Regions from separate parts of the Sporolactobacillus sp. Y61 genome, predicted to be linked through region 1. Evidence: predicted binding sites of a transcription regulator. Region 1 holds the regulator's gene; the other holds the start of a gene.
What was found. Region 1 encodes LexA, which represses DNA repair genes until DNA is damaged. Its sites were predicted from a motif close to CGAACATATGTTCG; they were not measured.
Positions count from the first base shown of each region.

Region 2: a site for LexA is predicted at 7,159-7,172, ahead of ABNN70_RS13540 (DNA polymerase IV). Genes of this name have one in related genera too.

Region 1 is NZ_CP159510.1:2,231,924-2,241,368, forward strand. Features, by position in the region: gene ABNN70_RS10535 (hypothetical protein) at 1-454, shown strand, start outside; gene ABNN70_RS10540 (AarF/UbiB family protein) at 455-2,134, opposite strand; gene ABNN70_RS10545 (hypothetical protein) at 2,177-2,497, opposite strand; gene lexA (transcriptional repressor LexA) at 2,645-3,259, opposite strand; gene ABNN70_RS10555 (LysM peptidoglycan-binding domain-containing protein) at 3,428-3,721, shown strand; gene ABNN70_RS10560 (YneF family protein) at 4,328-4,543, shown strand; gene ABNN70_RS10565 (Gfo/Idh/MocA family oxidoreductase) at 4,605-5,516, shown strand; gene nagA (N-acetylglucosamine-6-phosphate deacetylase) at 5,593-6,768, shown strand; gene nagB (glucosamine-6-phosphate deaminase) at 6,765-7,514, shown strand; gene ABNN70_RS10580 (GntR family transcriptional regulator) at 7,515-8,246, shown strand; partial or broken gene acnA (aconitate hydratase AcnA) at 8,427-9,445, shown strand, end outside.
Region 2 is NZ_CP159510.1:2,813,004-2,822,448, forward strand. Features, by position in the region: gene lonB (ATP-dependent protease LonB) at 1-1,264, opposite strand, end outside; gene clpX (ATP-dependent protease ATP-binding subunit ClpX) at 1,431-2,705, opposite strand; gene tig (trigger factor) at 3,165-4,493, opposite strand; gene ABNN70_RS13530 (tetratricopeptide repeat protein) at 4,672-5,709, opposite strand; gene ABNN70_RS13535 (aminopeptidase) at 5,795-7,039, opposite strand; gene ABNN70_RS13540 (DNA polymerase IV) at 7,210-8,436, shown strand; gene ABNN70_RS13545 (YolD-like family protein) at 8,433-8,783, shown strand; gene ABNN70_RS13550 (iron-containing alcohol dehydrogenase) at 9,023-9,445, opposite strand, start outside.

The DNA.
Region 1 (9,445 bases):
CGACAGTCAGATTATTTGCTGTACAGGAAGTGCCTCTGCCTTACGTGAAATTAGAGAAAACTTTTTATTCCGTGATGAGGCATACAAGATCAGCCAGGATCAATGGGACTGGCTGACGACTCGTATTCGAAGGATACCCCATCAGGTGCAGGATGTACTGCTTGCTGTGGTAGATCACTCACAAAAGATGACTTGCCAGATGATTTCGAACCAGCCGGGAGATACCTGGCATCGTCTTTATCCGGAAGGAGAGAGACTGGCCGCTCTGTACATGGCTGGAAGGGGGGTGGATGAGTATCAGATCAGACAGATATCTGCTGAATGTTCACGACTGATCCGGAAATCAGGTAAGAATTCGGTAGAACAGGTCTCAAGTGCACAAAAAGCATTGAACAAATTTGCCGGAGATTTGGATCATACAATTGGTACACGAACCTTTTTACTTCATGTCTGATCAAAATCTCCCCGATCGAAAAATAGCCAGCAGGATGAGCAGGAACATAAAAGAACCTATGGCAAGAGCAATGTCAAGGACAGGTATATTTATGAGAAAAGGGTGTTTTCCAAACGTTTCACTGATCATAAGTCCTGTCAGGATGATACTGAATGCGAGGAGTATAATACTGAACGAGATACGATTGGCTACCCGGTCAAGTTTTGAAAGAAGCTGTTCGAGCTGCGGGAGTTCCATTTCCACATGTGTCTGGCCTCTGTTCAGGTGAGTCAGTGCTTTTTTCAGGAGCGCGGGCAGACGGGTACTGTTTTCTGCAGCTTCGAAGATTCTGTTCCAGAGCAGTTTGCCGACTCGCTCCGGATTCAGACGGTTAAGCATCAGTTTTCGACCATATGGTTCAGCAAATTCCAGAATACTGAACTGATTATCCAGTCTGGTGATGAGCCCTTCCAGAGTAATCAGGGCTTTACCGAGAAGAGAATAGTTTTTAGGAATCGAGATATGGTACCTTTTGGTTGTTTCAAAAATCTCCTGTATGACCTTTCCTATATGAATGTCCTTAAAGGGGAGGTCATAGTATTTATCTCTGAGCATTTCCAGATCTTCCTTAAACTGCCGCTCATCCAGATCGGCAGGCATGACCGACATATGGAAAATGGTACGGTAAAGAAGATTTGTATCGCCGTTCATCAGTCCAATAATCAGGTTGGCAAAATTCTGTTTCATTTCATCATTCAAAATGCCAACCTGCCCGAAATCAATATAGGCGATTTTATTTCCGGGAAAGAAAAAAAGGTTACCAGGATGCGGATCACCATGAAACGTACCAACGACCAGTGCCTGATCCAGAAATGACTGAACCAGTCTTTCAGCGATTTCTCTGCTGTTAAACTTATCGTTATGAAGATGAAGCAGTTCATTGAATCGAACACCGTGAATGTACTCGAGTGACAGGACCTTGCTGCTTGAGTACTTCCAAAATACTTTGGGAATGATGATATTTTCATTATCTGAAAAGTAACGGTTCAGTTTCTCCGTGTTTCGACCTTCTCTGAAATAATCCATCTCACTGCGGATAGCGGTTGAAAATTCTTCCACCAATGCGCTGATTTGAAAGTCTTTTGCCCATTGATAGTGCCTTTCCAGAAGAGCAGTAAGATCACGCAGGATATCGATGTCATTTACAATGATGTTTTCTATGTTTGGCCGTCTGATCTTTACGACGATTTCTTCACCGGATTTCAATGTCGCCCGATGAACCTGTGCTATTGAAGCAGCAGCCAGACAGTTGTCATCAAAAGAGGCAAAAATCTTCTCCGGAGGTAAACCAAATTCATCATGAATCACATGTCTAATCGAAGCAGGATCGATTGGAGTCACCCGATCCTGTAATTTTCGCAGTTCATTAGCTATATTTTCAGGTATAATATCCGAACGCAGACTAAGCAGTTGGCCGAGCTTGATGAATGTTGGCCCGAGTTCCTCAAACATCAGTCGAATTCTTCGCCCGACCGGCTTACGGTTGCTGCCGTTCCCTGAAAAATCTGATACCATCTGTTTTGGAAGCGACAGGAGATGGAGCAGACCCACATCCCGGACCATGTAGCCAAACCCATACTTAACCAGAATCGTAACAATCTCTCGATATCTTTTCATGTGGCGTATGCGTTTTCCAATCATGATCCTCACCTTGCTGAAGTTTATTGTTTGGGCGATTCCGTATCATCTGTCGAGCCTTTTTTTTTCAGATTCAGCAAGTTTTTTTTCCAGAATCTGTACACGTTCAGCCAGCTTCTGATACTCCTCTGAAGTAACAAACCCAAGATCAGCAATCGATTCACGAATATCCTTCTTCATGTCGCTTTGCCACTGATCCGTCTTAGTTTGACCTTTATCACTCAATTTTGATAAATAAGCTTTCGCTTCATCTGCTGCTGCACTGCCATTATGAGACAGATTGCCAAACAGCTGATCCGCTTTCTCTTTACTGGCCAGGGTCGCGCCGAGACCCGTGAGAAAAATCTTTTTTAATTGTTCATTCATTTTCTATCCCTCCATTCTTTATATCTCTATTGTACCCAACTTCGAAAAGTATGTACACGCTGTCATGATGCAGGATTTGACAAATACATATAAAGTGCCCGAAAGAAACCTGATGTCTGTTTCTTCCGGGCATCTTAGATTCCGCTGTTAATGTATATCACGGAAAACACCGATCACTTTACCTAAAATGACACAATTATTTAAAATAATGGGATCCATCGCAGGATTTTCCGGTTGCAGACGGATGTGGTCTTTTTCTTTAAAGAAACGCTTAACGGTTGCCTCATTATCCTCAGTCATCGCAACAACAATTTCTCCATTTTCAGCTGCTCTCTGTTTGCGGACAATGACTTTGTCTCCATCAAGAATACCTGCCTGAATCATACTCTCCCCGGTGACATTCAGTATAAAAACTTCATCATCCTCTACCATAGAACGCGGTACCGGGAAATATTCTTCAATGTTTTCAACAGCGGTGATCGGCATACCTGCAGTCACTTTTCCTATTACGGGTACAGGTACAGCTTTTTCTTTATATGTATCGTCATCCTGATCCAGAATTTCAATGGCACGGGGTTTTGTCGGATCCCGCCGGATCAGTCCTTTTTTTTCAAGTCGTGCGAGATGCCCGTGAACGGTTGAACTTGAAGCAAGTCCTACAGCATCGCATATTTCACGTACGGACGGTGGGTAACCCTTTGTTGCGACTTCATGTTTAATGAAGTCCAGAATAGCTTGCTGCCGATTAGAGAGTTTTATCATACTGCATACTGCCCCTTTTCCCTTTTTTCTACCATTTATTATAACATCCAAAAAATTTATATGCAAACATTCGTTCGAATGATTGACACGAACAAATGTGCTGATTACAATAAAGAAGAACAAATATTCCCGGGAACGTAAATTCGTATATACATGGAGGAATGTGAAATGAATACAAGAGAGCAACACAAAAAATCAGGTACTTCATATATCATTGTTTTTATTATCCTTTCGATAACCCTTTTTCTTTTAATGGCGAAGAACGTTGTTGCAGATAATGATTCATATAAAGCAATAACCGTCCATGAAGGTGAAACTTTATGGTCCATAGCGGGACAATACGGGCAGGAAACGCCTGGATTAACCAGAAATGGTTTCATTCAGTGGGTAGAGGATCATAACAGGATCACCCGAAATCACATTGAGCCGGACCAGGAATTGTTTATTCCTGTACATAAATAAAAATGTTTATGGCAGGATACCTGTGCTTTAAGATTCAGGCCTGGGATAAATGCCACCATGTAAACAGCAAAACCTGTTTTTTCGCAACCCCTAATTCACAGACAAGTATGAATAATCGGGTAAACCTTTAAAATGGCCACTCGTGAACCATCAGGGTGTCGTACCTTTTACGCTGGATGACTTGACTGACGTTCCGAAAAATCTAAAGAAGGCAATGAATCGATTGATGCGGCGGCATCTCCAATGTTTTAAAAGTAATAATTTTTTTCTCTGCCTGTTTGCATGGCAGTTTTTTTGTGGTATACTGTTATATAACAAAGGGTCATAAAAATCCATTGTAGTGATACAATATCAAACTCGTTTAATCGCGTGTATCGCAATTATGCGATGCCGATTAAAATATGTGAATTTCCTCTCGGTGAACTACCTTGCCTTTCACCGACCGGTTATTTTTCATCCTCCTTCAGAAGAAGGTAAGGTCCTGATATAATACAGGATCGGGCCTTCTCTTTTTTTACGCGGAATTTCACTGATGCAAGGTTGACCGCTTTTCCTGTGTTAGTGTAAACTGAGGTAGAATAGTTGGCACAAGGAGGAAACAGGCACATGCTCTGGTTATACATATTAGTGGGCGTACTCTGTCTTGCAGCAGGGGTCATTCTTGGCTTTCTGATTGCCCGTAAATATATGATGAACTACCTAAAAAAGAATCCGCCGATTAATGAACAGATGCTTCGCGTCATGATGACACAAATGGGACAGCACCCATCGCAAAAGAAACTCAATCAGATGATGAAAGCCATCAACAATCAGATGAAGTGAGGACGAAGAACCCATATCGGGTTCTTTTTCCTTTTATAAACGTATTTACAGGAGGGATTATGTGTTAAAAGTCGGAATTGTCGGTATCGGATCTATAGCCTCAAAAGCCTATTTGCCGGTTTTGTCCAAAAAAGAGGGTATAGAGTGTCACATCTGTACGAGAAACAGGGAAACTCTGCTGCGTGTTGGTCAGCGTTACAGGTGGCAGCATGTATATTCACAAATTGACCAGCTGATTCATAGTGGCATTCAAGTGGCTTTTGTCCATGCTGCAACACTCGCTCATCCGAAATTGGTCACTGAATTACTGAATCACGGCATTTCTGTTTACGTCGATAAGCCCATTGCTGACAGTTATGAAAAAGCAAAAGAGCTGACTGAACTTGCCAGAAGAAAACATGTCATGCTGATGACAGGCTTTAACCGCCGCTATGCTCCGCTGAACAGTGAAGCAAAAGCGGTCAAAAACAAAACGATGGTTGTTCTTCAAAAAAACAGAGTAAACGATCCAAAGGATGTGCGAACGTTTGTGTTTGATGATTTTATTCATGTCGTTGACACCATTCGATACGTCCTGGGGGGTCCTGTTCATGTTCTGACTGTCCGTGCTCAGAAAAATGAAACCGGTTTATTTACTGGATTGACCGTTTTATTTTCAACGAATGGGGAACAGGCTTGTGCAATAATGAATCGCACGAGCGGAGCCAATGAAGAGGTGCTTCAGGTGATGTCTCCTCAGGGGGAATTTCGGGTTAAGAATCTGGTGGAGGGGGAATGGGTCCATGGAATGGATAAATCCATACGGTCTTTTAATGACTGGACCCCTACTTTATATAAACGTGGTTTTCCACAGATTGTCGATGCTTTTCTTGAGGCAGCAGCTAAAGGTAAAGCTGAAGCGATTTCTAAGGATGACGCCCTTGAAACGCATCGGCTTTGCGAGCAGATCGTCAGAATGGCAGAACGCATCTAAATGCATTAAAGTCTAGTTGTCTAGACATATTACTGCTGTTTGTGATAAAATAAAAGAAAAAGGAGATGCAATGATCATGCTTAAGAAAATTTCAGGCTGTTCCGTTTATTCAGATCAGGAATGGATCAATGAAGGAAGTCTTTCTTTTGATCAGGGGAAAATTGTGGCCGTCGGAAGATCGGCAGATCAGTCAGGAGACGAGGTTCTGCATTTTCCATCAGACTATAAGTGCATTCCCGGTATGATTGACATGCATATTCACGGAGCGAACGGATCGGATACAATGGATGCAACTCATGAAGCATTAAGTACGATTGCTGCCGCTCTCCCGAAAGAAGCAACCACTTCATTTCTTGCTACAACCATTACCCAGTCAGATGAGGCTATTGAAGCGGCACTTATCAATGCCGCTGAAGTGATCGGCCATCAGAAAGCCGGGGAAGCAGAAATTATCGGGCTTCATCTTGAAGGACCTTTTATAAGCAGTGAAAAAGCCGGTGCACAGCCAGAAAAATATATTGTACCTGCTGATATAGAAAAATTTGATCGCTGGCAGGAACAATCAAATCATAATATAAAGGAAGTCACGCTTGCTCCGGAAATAGAAGGTGGGCTGGAACTGATCCATCATCTTGCTAAGGAACATGTTGTCGCCTCAATTGGACACAGTAATGGTGTGGATGAGGATGTGATTAAGGCGATTGGCGCCGGTGCCACTCAGGTGACACATCTATATAATGGAATGCGTGGTATGCATCATCGTGAACCTGGTGTTCTCGGCGGTGCTTTGCTGCACCATAACTTATATACGGAACTGATTTGCGATGGAAAACATGTCTGCCAGGGAATGGTCAATCTTGCATATAAGCTCAAGGGAAGTGATCGGATTATTCTGATCACCGATGCTTTGCGGGCTAAATGTCTGAAAGATGGAGTCTACGACCTTGGTGGTCAGAATGTTCGCGTTAAGGACGGACTGGCAACACTCGCCTCAGGAACAATTGCCGGCAGTGTCCTGAAAATGAACCAGGCAATAAAAAATATACTTGCTTTTACTGACGCAACCCTGGACGACGTCATTCAAATGGGAGCGATCAATCCGGCACTGCAGTGCAATGTATTCGACAGAAAAGGATCACTGGAGATTGGAAAGGATGCAGATTTTGTTATTCTCGATGAGAACAACGATCTTGTTATGACAGTTTGTCGTGGAAAAGTAGCCTATGAGAGAGCAGGGGTGGGATTCAATTGAAATTAATAACGGTAGCGAATCAGAAAGCATTAAGCCAGAGGGCGGCTAAGGCGATCAGTGACTTTATTCATGAAAAGCCTCAGGCAGTACTTGGCCTGGCAACTGGAGGCACGCCTGAAGGAACATATAAAGAACTTGTCGAAGATTACAACAAAAATCACACCAGTTATAAACAGGTGACAACCGTTAATCTGGATGAGTATGTCGGATTAATTCAGGATGATCCTAACAGTTATCATCATTATATGAAAGAAAAACTATTCAACCATGTTGATCTTAGAGCAGATCATTGTTTTTTACCGGACGGGAACGCAGCATCCCTGAAAGAAGCCTGTCTGAAGTATGATCGGTTAATTGAGCACCTGGGTGGAATTGATCTCCAGCTTCTCGGGATTGGTCAGAACGGGCATATCGGCTTCAACGAACCGGGGACCCCTCACGATATCGGGACGCATGTCGTCACACTGACACCATCAACCCGTGCAGCGAATGCACGCTATTTCAGCAGTTTGAGTGAGGTTCCGGAAAAGGCGATCACCATGGGTATCGGAACAATTTTAAAGAGCAAAGCCATCCTCCTGATTGCATCAGGAAAGGCAAAAGCTGAAGCCATGAAAGAACTGCTGTCATCCACAAAATCTGACGAAAAATTCCCTGCTTCAGCACTCATTCAGCATCCCAATGTGACCATAATAGCTGATGAAGCGGCGCTGTCACTTGTACCGGGCAAAGTGGTGAGACCCTGAATGATTGATCGGCAATCGCCCGTTCCGGTATATTATCAGATAAAGCAGTATATCGAAGGGCTGATCAGGAATAAGAACCTGAAATCAGGCGATAAAATTCCGTCTGAAAGGGAGTTTACTGAAAAATTTCACGTGTCACGGATGACTATCCGCCAGGCTGTTATGGAATTAGTTAATTCCGGGGTTCTGATTCGAAAAAAAGGGAAGGGGACTTTTGTCTCCGATCAGAGAAAGATCGAAAAAGCTCTGAACCAACTTAATGGATTCACTGAGGATATGCTGAACCGTGGACTGAACCCCGGCAGTAAACTCCTGGGTTTTGATCTGATTTCGGTCGGAATAGAAATTGGTCGCAAGCTTCAGCTTAGTGAAAGTGAACAGGTCTATCAGATCAGGAGGACCAGATACGCAGATCAGCGCCCTATGGCGATTGAAACAACATATATCCCGGAGAAGATTGTTCCAGGACTGACATCTTCAGAAGCGGATACATCACTGTATGACTATGTTGAAAAATCACGCGGACTCAAAATTGATCATGCCGAGCAGTCACTTGAAGCGGCTCTGGTCACCGCTGAAGAAGCTCATTTACTTGACGTACCAGAGGGGTCACCCATTCTTGTCATCGAACGTATTTCGTTTTTGAAAAATGGGACAGCTTTTGAATTCACCAGGTCATTATATCGCGCAGATCGTTATAAATTTATCGTTCAGCTCACTAAATCGACCTGATGGCCTGTTCAAATCGCAGGATATTCCATCTATAATTAAATGAATGTAATTGATGCGGTCACTGATAAGAAAAACTTATCAATGTGGATCGCATTATTTAATTTTACTTATTTGAGTCATTCCCTTAATATTAAGTTAGGAACCTTTTATAGATTGAATAATTAAAGGAAGGTGAATGACATGGCGACATCAGCGGAAACAAAGACTTCAGGCGTAACAGATATGTTTCATGCACGCCAGACATTTAAGAGTGCCGGAAAAACATATTGCTATTATCAGCTTGATGCATTGAAAGCGTTCGGGGATATTGAGCGCCTGCCCTATTCAATCAAGGTATTACTGGAAGCGCTTTTACGCCAGTGTGATGGCGTTGTTATTAAAAGAGAACATGTTGAAAATCTGGCAAGATGGGGTACGGATGATCTGAATAAGGGGATTGATGTCCCCTTCAATCCCGCACGCATTATTTTACAGGATTTTACCGGTGTACCGGCAGTTGTTGATCTGGCTTCTTTAAGAAAAGCAATGGCTGATCTTGGTGGAGATCCGGAGAAAATCAATCCTGAAAAAACGGTAGACCTGGTCGTGGATCATTCTGTGCAGGTCGACCGCTTTGGTACGACGGACGCACTGAAAGTCAACATGGAAAAAGAATTTGAAAGAAACGGCGAGCGCTATAAATTTTTAAAATGGGCACAGAAGTCGTTTGAAAATTTTCATGCGGTTCCTCCGGCTACCGGCATTGTTCACCAGGTTAATCTGGAGTATCTGGCTTCTGTTGTCCTTCATAAAAAAGAAGAAGACGGCAGTTTACTTGCCTTTCCGGATACTCTGATCGGTACCGATTCACACACGACGATGATCAATGGACTCGGCGTTCTCGGCTGGGGTGTCGGTGGCATCGAAGCAGAAGCGGGTATGCTGGGGCAGCCTTCGTATTTCCCGGTTCCTGATGTCGTTGGTGTCCGAATTACCGGGAGCCTTCCTGAAGGGACCACGGCGACCGATCTTGCGCTCAGTGTCACTCAGATGCTTCGTGAAGAGAGTGTTGTCGGCAAGTTTGTTGAGTTTTTCGGCCCGAGTCTTTCTCACATGTCACTGGCTGACCGGGCCACCATTTCAAACATGTCACCTGAAAACGGTGCAACAGCAACTTTCTTTCCCGTTGATCGCGTGACTCTGGATTATTTACGACTGAC
Region 2 (9,445 bases), 580 kb from region 1:
TTAACACGGTCAGGACATTTTCAATCGATCCCCTGGCCATACTTTTTCGTGTAACCGACCGGCCTGAGGAGCCCATGGTTTCTTCCTCAGCGATCCCGGTCACGGTCAGGCTACCGCCATGGCGACTTTTCACAGCAGACGCCTCAACTTCCAGAAGGGCTCCCTGACCTGATCCGTAAACGGCGAGTCCGCTGACCAGTCCGATTTCCGGCTTTACAGGGACTTTTCGATTCGGTTTGGGAACAAGCCGGCTGGAACGGATCACCCACTCAATTTCATCCAGGCCGATCTTCATCGCCGCGTTTCCCTGAAACATAGCCATGCCCGCCGCAATTTGAATCATATTGACGGCTTCACGGCCGTTCTTTGCATAATCCGCAATTTTTTCGAGGCACGCCTGAGGTACATCAAGATGCAGTTTCTTCCCGGCGCGTTCGGCAATCCGCTGAATATCCGACCGGCTCAGTTCGCTGAAGAAAATTTCCAGGCAGCGTGAACGGATGGCCGGCGGGATTTCTTCAGGGCGCCTTGTGGTCGCCCCGACCAGTCTGAAGTCGGCGGGAAGTCCTTTCTGAAAGATATCGTGAATGTAAACGGGAATCTGACGATTTTCTTCGCTGTAGTAGGCACTTTCAAGAAAAACTTTTCGATCTTCGAGCACTTTCAGCAGCTTATTGAGCTGAATGGGGTGAAGTTCCCCAATTTCATCAATAAAGAGGAGGCCTCCATGTGCCCGGGTCACGGCTCCTTCTTTAGGCTGAGGAATACCCGCCTGTCCCATGGCGCCTGCCCCCTGATAAATAGGGTCGTGTACCGAACCGATCAGCGGATCAGCGATACCCCGTTCATCAAACCGCGCCGTTGCTCCGTCCAGTTCAACAAATGGCGAAGAAGGGGTAAAGGGGGATTTTATGTTCTTTTTTGCTTCTTCAAGGACAAGCCGTGCAGCAGCAGTCTTTCCAATACCCGGAGGTCCATAAATAATGACATGCTGTGGATTGGCTCCGCAAAGTGCGGCACGCAGCGCCTTTATTCCCTCCTGCTGACCAATGACGTCTTCAAGCGTCTTCGGCCGAATCCGTTCCGACAGAGGTTCCGACAAGGATCGGCTGCGCATCCTGTTCAGATGTTCCATTTCCTTTTTCGATTCCCTGTCTACCGAAATCCGCTGTACGCGCTGGTTGCGCAGCAGATTCCAAAAATAAAGTCCGATAATAGCTCCAAAAAAAATCTGAGTAAAAATAAGTAAAACCATCCAGTTCATGCTCTGCATCTGCCTCCCATTTATGACAATTGTTCACAGTCGGTTCATTTGAATGTTCTACCGGCCAGTATTGCCAGACGTGAGAGGAGCTAAACAAAAAAGGACCGGGATATCGGATCTGTAAATCCTTTTCCCCGGCCCTTCTGTGAAAATATACCTGCCCTTATCAGGCACTCTCTTTCGGTGACTCCAGATTTTTAATGACAGTGGTTCCATCATTCAGGAGCAGTGTCGGACGTTCCTTTCCTTCCACCGTTTCCTTGGTGATGACGCATTTTTCGATGTCGTCCCGTGAAGGCAGTTCATACATCACATCAAGCATCATACCTTCAATAATTGAACGCAGCCCGCGGGCACCCGTTTTCCGTTCAATCGCCTGTTTGGCAATAGCACGCAGTGCATCTTCAGAAAATTCGAGTTCGACATTGTCCAGATCAAACAGCTTTTTGTATTGTTTGGCAAGCGCGTTCTTCGGTTTCGTCAGAATGTCGACGAGCGCACCCTCGTCCAACTGTCTCAATGTGGTAATGACGGGCAGACGGCCGATAAATTCAGGAATCAAACCGAATTTAAGCAGATCTTCAGGAAGAACATGTTTCAGAGCGTCATCACGTTCCAGATCCTGAGCCTTCGAGGAAGCTCCGAAGCCGATCACCTTTTTGCCAAGACGGCGTTTGATGATCTGTTCAATCCCGTCAAAAGCACCACCACAGATAAACAGGATATTCGTGGTATCAATCTGGATGAACTCCTGATGCGGATGTTTACGCCCGCCCTGCGGCGGTACACTGGCCACTGTGCCCTCGAGAATCTTCAGAAGGGCCTGCTGTACCCCTTCGCCGGAAACATCTCTTGTAATGGACGGGTTTTCCGATTTGCGAGCGATCTTATCGATTTCATCGATATAAATAATGCCCTTTTCGGCCTTCTCAACATCATAATCCGCCGCCTGTATCAGCTTCAGCAGAATATTCTCAACATCCTCACCGACATACCCTGCTTCAGTAAGCGATGTGGCATCAGCAATCGCAAACGGTACATTAAGAATGCGGGCCAGTGTCTGGGCAAGAAGGGTTTTCCCGCTTCCGGTAGGACCGATCATCATGATATTACTTTTAGAAAGCTCAACATCATCCGGTTTCTGTTTTGAATTAATTCTTTTGTAGTGATTATAAACGGCTACAGACAGGTTCTTCTTGGCTTCTTTCTGACCGATGACATAGTCCCCAAGAATCGAGCAGATTTCCTGCGGCTTCGGAATATCCTTGAATTCAACTTCATCGTCCGTCCCCAGTTCTTCTTCAACAATTTCTGTACATAGTTCAATGCATTCATCACAAATATAAACGCCCGGTCCGGCGACAAGCTTACGGACCTGATCCTGTGTTTTGCCGCAGAATGAGCATTTCAGCTGTCCTTTTTCTTCATTAAATTTAAACATGTTTTCACCCCTCATCATTTCTGTGCCATTTCAAACTCCAGACAAGAGCGAAGCATTCTTTCTTTCTATCGCCGGCACACTTCCATCAGCATAAGCGTACGCTGATTCATTGTTCATTATTCTTTCCCTGTCAGCGATAAAACATTTTGCAGGTATGGATTACCTGCTGCCTGTTTTACCTTGCTTTGTACAGCCGGAAAACGCGGCCTCAATGTCAGCCTGTTTTCTGTATGTAGGCATTGTAACATAAAAAAACTATCCCGATAAGCCATATGCCCTGTTTCAAACAATATGTACCCCTTTACCCACAGGTCTGTGATCTGAAAGCATGGAACAGAAAGATAACTGACCCACAGAACCTGGTTCTGAAGGGATGGTCATTTAAGAAGATGGACAGGCGCATACAGACGCGTCTGTCCATTTATCTCAATGTATCCGGCACAGGTTCGCTGTGCATATTTATTTTTCTTCTTCGGCTTTCTTTTCAGCTTTATCAGCGGGCTTGGGTTTGCTGGATTCTACGAGCAGATCAACCGCTTTGCGCAGCCGGAGTTCTTCCTTAATAAAATTATTGCTTCCGAGTGCTTTTTTCAGCTGATCAACACTGATTTTGTAGGATTCAGACAGTTTTTTCAGTTCTTCTTCTACTTCTTCTTCAGCCGGCTCAATATTTTCAGCTTTGGCGATCGCTTCAAGTGTCAGATTGGCGCGTACTCTCTTTTCGGCGTCTGCTTTCATCTGGTCACGAAGCGCATCTTTATTTGTACCTGACAATTTTGTGTACATATCGAGTGACAGACCCTGTGCTTTCAGACGCTGTTCAAATTCCTTCAGCATGTTATCCTGTTCATTGGTAATCATAACTTCAGGAATGTCGATCTCAGCGTTTTCAGAGGCCTGCTCAACAACGCTGTCACGTTTGCTGTTTACTGCGTCCTGTTCTCTGTGTTCTTTCAGATGATTTTTAATTTTCTCCTTCAGAGCATCGAAGGTATCCACATCATCGTCCACGTCCTTGGCAAATTCGTCATCCAGCTTCGGAAGCTGTTTCTGCTTGATTTCGTGAACCTTTACCTTAAAGGTCGCTTTTTTCCCTTTCAGCTCCTCTGCATGATAATCTTTCGGGAATGTCACGTTGACATCTTTTTCATCATCGACCCCGAGACCGATCAGTTGATCTTCAAAGCCGGGGATGAAGGAACCGGAACCAATTTCAAGAGAATAATTTTCCGCTTTGCCGCCTTCAAAAGGTTTACCGTCAACGTATCCGTCAAAATCGATGACCGCGGTATCCCCTTTTTCAATTTTACCGTCATCCTTAACAACCAGTTCCGCATAGCGTTCCTGGAGATGACTGATTTCGTGGTCCACATCTGCATCAGTGACTTCAGTATTCTTGTCTTCTACTTCAAGGCCTTTGTAGTCGCCGAGTTTTACTTCAGGTTTTACCGTAACATCAGCCTTCAGGACGAGCTTTTTGCCCTTGCCGATTTCTTTCACATCAACCTGCGGCTTGTCCACCGGTTCAATTCCCGTCTGGTCAATAGCTTCGGAATAAGCAGACGGCAGAACAAAATCAATGGCATCTTCATACAGCGCTTCAACCCCGAAACGGCGTTCGAACAGACCGCGCGGGACGCGTCCTTTACGGAAACCCGGGACAGTGACTTTTTTCACTACTTTTTTAAAGGCTTTGTCAAGTGCCTGATCAAAACTGTCGGCATCGACTCCAAATGTCAGCGTACCCACATTGCCCTTTGTTTTTTCCCATTTTGCTTCTACAGTCATTTCATTCTTACCTCCAACATCTATCTTCATTCTTTGCAGCAGAGCTGTATCTTCCCCTTTTCAGGCGGGCATCCGCCGCGCAATAAATACCCACAGTAACAGTAAAACAATGCAACTACGCTATTATAACATAAGTCCCTTCTCTGAAAAACCGAAATGAACGAAATCGCACCCGTCCTTATTCATTTATTCCGAAACGCTCAACGTCGCTGATCATGGAACAGGCTTTTTGAAAGTCACTTTCCTGAACATCAAACAGTCTGAGCATACCGGCAATATCCTTTTGCATGTTTCCTGCCTCTGCAGCCTGAACAGTAAATACAGCGGCCCATACATTGATTGACGGGGGTTCAAAAGGTCTGGGATAGATCTGCATGGTGAAGAAACGGCACACGTCCGCCGCCAGATCAGCCAGTGTCGGATTTTCGGAATCCAGCACGTCCCGAATATGTTTTTCAACCCGTCCGGCAAAGGTTTTGTTCAGAAAATTTTCGTTGAACGTTGCATGATACACTTTCCCGAACTTCCACACATTAACCCCGTCAACCAGACCACTCTCCTTAACGGCACACATTAAAACCGTTTTGATTTCGGAATTCTGATTCTTGTCAAGCAGAAACTGCTCAACTTTCGGCAGGCTCTTACGGTTCAGCTGATTCGCCAGATTTCTGGCAAGCAGCAGCCGGGTCTTTTGATCTGCCTGCTTAAATCCGGATAAATCCAGTGAAGCATCATCAGGACTTTTCGCGGTCCGTCCGGGCGCTCCACCCCTGTTTTGTTTCTCATTCAAACGAATCTCACAAAGCTTTTCCATCTGCCTGAGAAATTCCTGAAGATCGGCGGACATGTCCTTTTCTTTGTTCACTTTCCGGATTTCATGAAGAGCCATATGATAATCCTTTTTCTCGATTAAAATGGTCAGATAGAGTCTGAACACATCATAATAATAAGGGGCACCGTCGGTCAGAAGCTGTCGGACGGCACCTTCAGCCTGGCTGTATTCCCCGAGTTCCACCGAACAGATCGCCCATCCGTACAGACCTTTGATATCATGAACATTCAGCCTCAGAAGTTTGCCGAACAGGGGGCGCGCTTCCCTGTATTTTTTTTCTTCAACCAGGGTCATCGCTTTGTTCAAAAGCCGGCTTTCAAGATCGGGAAAAAGGACCAGATTGCCGTCATGCCGTACCGGTCTTTTTTTTCTGTTTCTTTTCATCCTGTCCCGTCCCGTTCCATTTTATGGTTGTTTTTAGAATATCAGTTTCGCTGATACTTCGCAATGTGGCATCCGTACCCACTCTTTAGTTCATGGGCAGAGCCCATTCACCCTTGCGGAACACAGGGACCTGTGTGCCATCCGTCTGTACCCCGTCAATATCAAGTGCTTCGGACCCGACCATGAAATCCTCATGGACAATGCTGTTATTGATACCGGCCTGATCAAGCTGCGCCTGATCCATCGTGCTCCCGCCTTCTGCACAGGTCGGGTAGGCTTTGCCCAGCGCCAGATGGCAGGACGCATTCTCATCGAACAGCGTATTGTAAAAAATCAGTCCGGATTCCGATACCGGAGAATGATGCGGGACCAGAGCCACTTCACCGAGCCGGCAGGATCCCTCATCCACCTCAATCAAATGTCTCAGTGCCTCTTCACCCTTCTCTGCCTTAAAAGCAACAACAGCTCCGTCTTTAAACGTCACAGAAAAGTGATCAATTACCTTGCCATCGTAGTTCAGCGGCATCGTACTGGATACGGTTCCGTTTACCCCCCGTTTATCCGGCAGGGTAAACACTTCCTCAGTTGGAATATTCGCGTTAAACGGCACGCCGGCTTCACTCGATTCATCGCCGCCGCACCAGATATGTCCTTCAGGCAAACCGATCGTCAGATGGGTTCCCGGCGCGCTGTAGATCAGCTTTTTGAATTTTCGTGCGTTTAAAAAATCCTTGACTGTGTGAAGTTTTCTGTCATGTTCCTTCCACGCGGCAACCGGATCTTCATGACCTGCCACACGGCTGATCCGCAGAATTTCCTTCATCAGCAGTTCCTGTCCCCTGGCGATCGGCTGATCCGGAAAGACTTTCTTCGTCCATGCAACAGTCGGATAGGCGATAATCGACCACTGGACCCTGTTGTTCATCATATACTCCCGGAACGTCGCACTGTTTTTGCCGGCTGAACGCATATAGGCAGCCACACGTGCGCCGTCCACTTCTTCCAGAAGATCCGGATTCGGTCCATAAATGCTCAAAAAGGCATAATTATCTTTCACCGCTTCATTTTCCGCATAGAATTTCCAGGGCGCGGGATTTTTGAGTGCTTCAAGCGGCGCATGCTGAAAACGAAGCAGCCGGGTCGTATCGTCAAGCCACTCAAGGTGAACATCTCTGGCCCCTGCCTTGTAGGCCTCCTCCGTGACCTTATTTGCAAAACGGGCAGCTTCGATCGGTGCAGCGATGACAAGACCCTGCCCTTTCTGAAGATTGACACCGGTTTTTACCGCGAGCCGTGCAAATTTCCTGAGTTCTTCCTGAAATTTTTCCATATGATCCACCTCTATGTATGTTCCTTTTATTATAACCGACTTGATTTCAACAGAAAACTGCGAAGCAATCGATGATCGCTCATGCGTCAGGAACATATGTTTTTATTTTCCTATCATAAAGAACATATATTCGTGTATAATATAATTACTATTTATTCGGGGGACTGAAAATGGATCGTGTGATCTTTCTTGTAGATATGCAGACGTTTTATGCTTCCTGTGAGAAGGCGGATCACCCGGAGTTCAGAAACAAACCGCTGATTGTCGCCGGTGATCCGAAGCAGCGGAGCGGCATCGTGCTTGCGGCCTGTCCTCTCGCCAAATCGTATGGTGTCTCCACTGCCGAGCCGCTCGGGCAGGCGCTTGCCAAATGTCCGCAGGCTGTGATCTGCAGACCGAGGATGCAGCATTATATTGATGTTTCCATACAGATTACCCGGATTCTCGAACAATTTACCGATCTTGTTGAGCCCTACTCCATTGACGAACAATTTATCGACATGACCGGAAGCATGCATTTCTATACATCACCGCATGCAGCCGCCCGGGAAATCCAGCAGACGATACTGAACCAGGCCGGCATCTACGCCAGAGTCGGTATCGGACCCAATAAGGTTCTGGCCAAGATGGCCTGCGACCATTTTGGTAAAAAGAATGAAACGGGTATTTTCGAGCTGAATCACGATAATCTGGAACATTGCCTGTGGCCGCTTCCGGTCGGTGAACTGTTTGGCGTCGGCCATCGGATGGAGCGTCATCTGATCGGCATGGGCCTGAGGAAAATCGGCCATCTGGCCCGTTATCCGCTCAGCCTGTTGCGCAGAAGATGGGGCGTGAACGGTGAACTGCTGTGGATGACCGCCCATGGCATCGATTCTTCCCCTGTCTCTTGTGGCACCTTCAGCGGACAGAAGGCTGTCGGACATCATATGACGCTGCCTTACGACTATCCGGACATTAAAGATATTCGTGTGATTCTGCTTGAACTCAGTGAAGAAGTGGCCTACCGGGCACGTTCGAAAAATTACATGGGATGCGTGGTATCCGTCGGCATCTCCGGCAGTTTTGACCGCCATACCGGTTTTCACCGGCAGACCAGGCTGCCTTTTGCCACCCGTTTCGGTATGGATATTTACCGGGCGGCAAACCGGCTGTTCACAGAGAACTGGGACCGGTTGCCGGTACGTGCCGCCTCCGTCACCCTGTCTGAACTTCAGCCTGCCGACAATTGCCAGCTGGATCTTTTCGGACGGCTGGATGAAAAAGAACGTCTAAGTGCAGCCGTTGATACGATATACCGAAAATACGGGAGAACGGCGATTTTCCGCGGGCCTTCACTGCTGCCTTCCAGTCAGTTACGGGCACGTGCATCAAAAATAGGGGGGCATTATAAATGAAAAAAAATAAACTGACTCCGGGACAAAATCTGCGCTGGGAGTCCAGTCGGATGATGCTTCCGGAACATGTTCAGGCACTCCGAAACCATCTCCGGGATAATGAAAAAATAGAGCGCCCGCTTCTTGATGAACAGGAAAGGGAAGAAATCGGGCAGAAGATCGCCCGGGCAGCTGCCGGGAGGATACCTGCCACCGTCTCATACTATAAAGATGGATTTATCAGGAAGATGTCCGGACAACTCCGGCTTCCGGACGGTCCTTTCCGTGAAATTGAGATCAGCGACCACTTTGGCGTCACATGGAAAATCGCATTCCGGGACATCACAGGGATCTGCCTCAAAGAATAAGTCAGTGTCAAAAACCGTCCTTATGATCAGAACGGCCTGATAAAATGAAGCTTCAATCAGTGGGGGCTTTTCGAGCGCACAGGATGTGCTTGTGCGGGCGTTGCGACAGGACGTCCCCGTTTTTAGCCTGCGCGCATCCCCTGCTGATTGTTCGTTGGATTCATCGGGCTGCGCGGGCAGTGATCCCCGGCATGCTCATGACCCTGAGGTAGACCTGCCCGTTCAGGCGGGAAAAAAGATCAGAGCGACGCGCGAAGGATGGCCAGCGTATCTTCACGGTCCAGCTGCTTAAACTGGCCAAAGTTACCTCTGGCCATGGCCCGGTCGGCAATCAGATCAATCTTGCTGTCATCAATATCATAATCGGCGAGGCGGCTCGGTGCACCTATGGACGACCAGAAACGGCGCAGTGCTTCAATCCCTTCGAGGGCTGTATCACGGTCTGATTTTCCCTGCGGATCGACATGAAAAACACGTACGGCCAGTTGCCTGAAACGATTGACGTTTACATCCACATTATGTTTCATCCAGTTCGGGAAGAGGATCGCGAGTCCGCCGCCATGCGGAATATCATATACCGCGGATACAGCGTGCTCAATATTATGCGATGCCCAGTCGCCATTGAAACCCATCGACACCATGCCGTTCAGTGCCATCGTGCC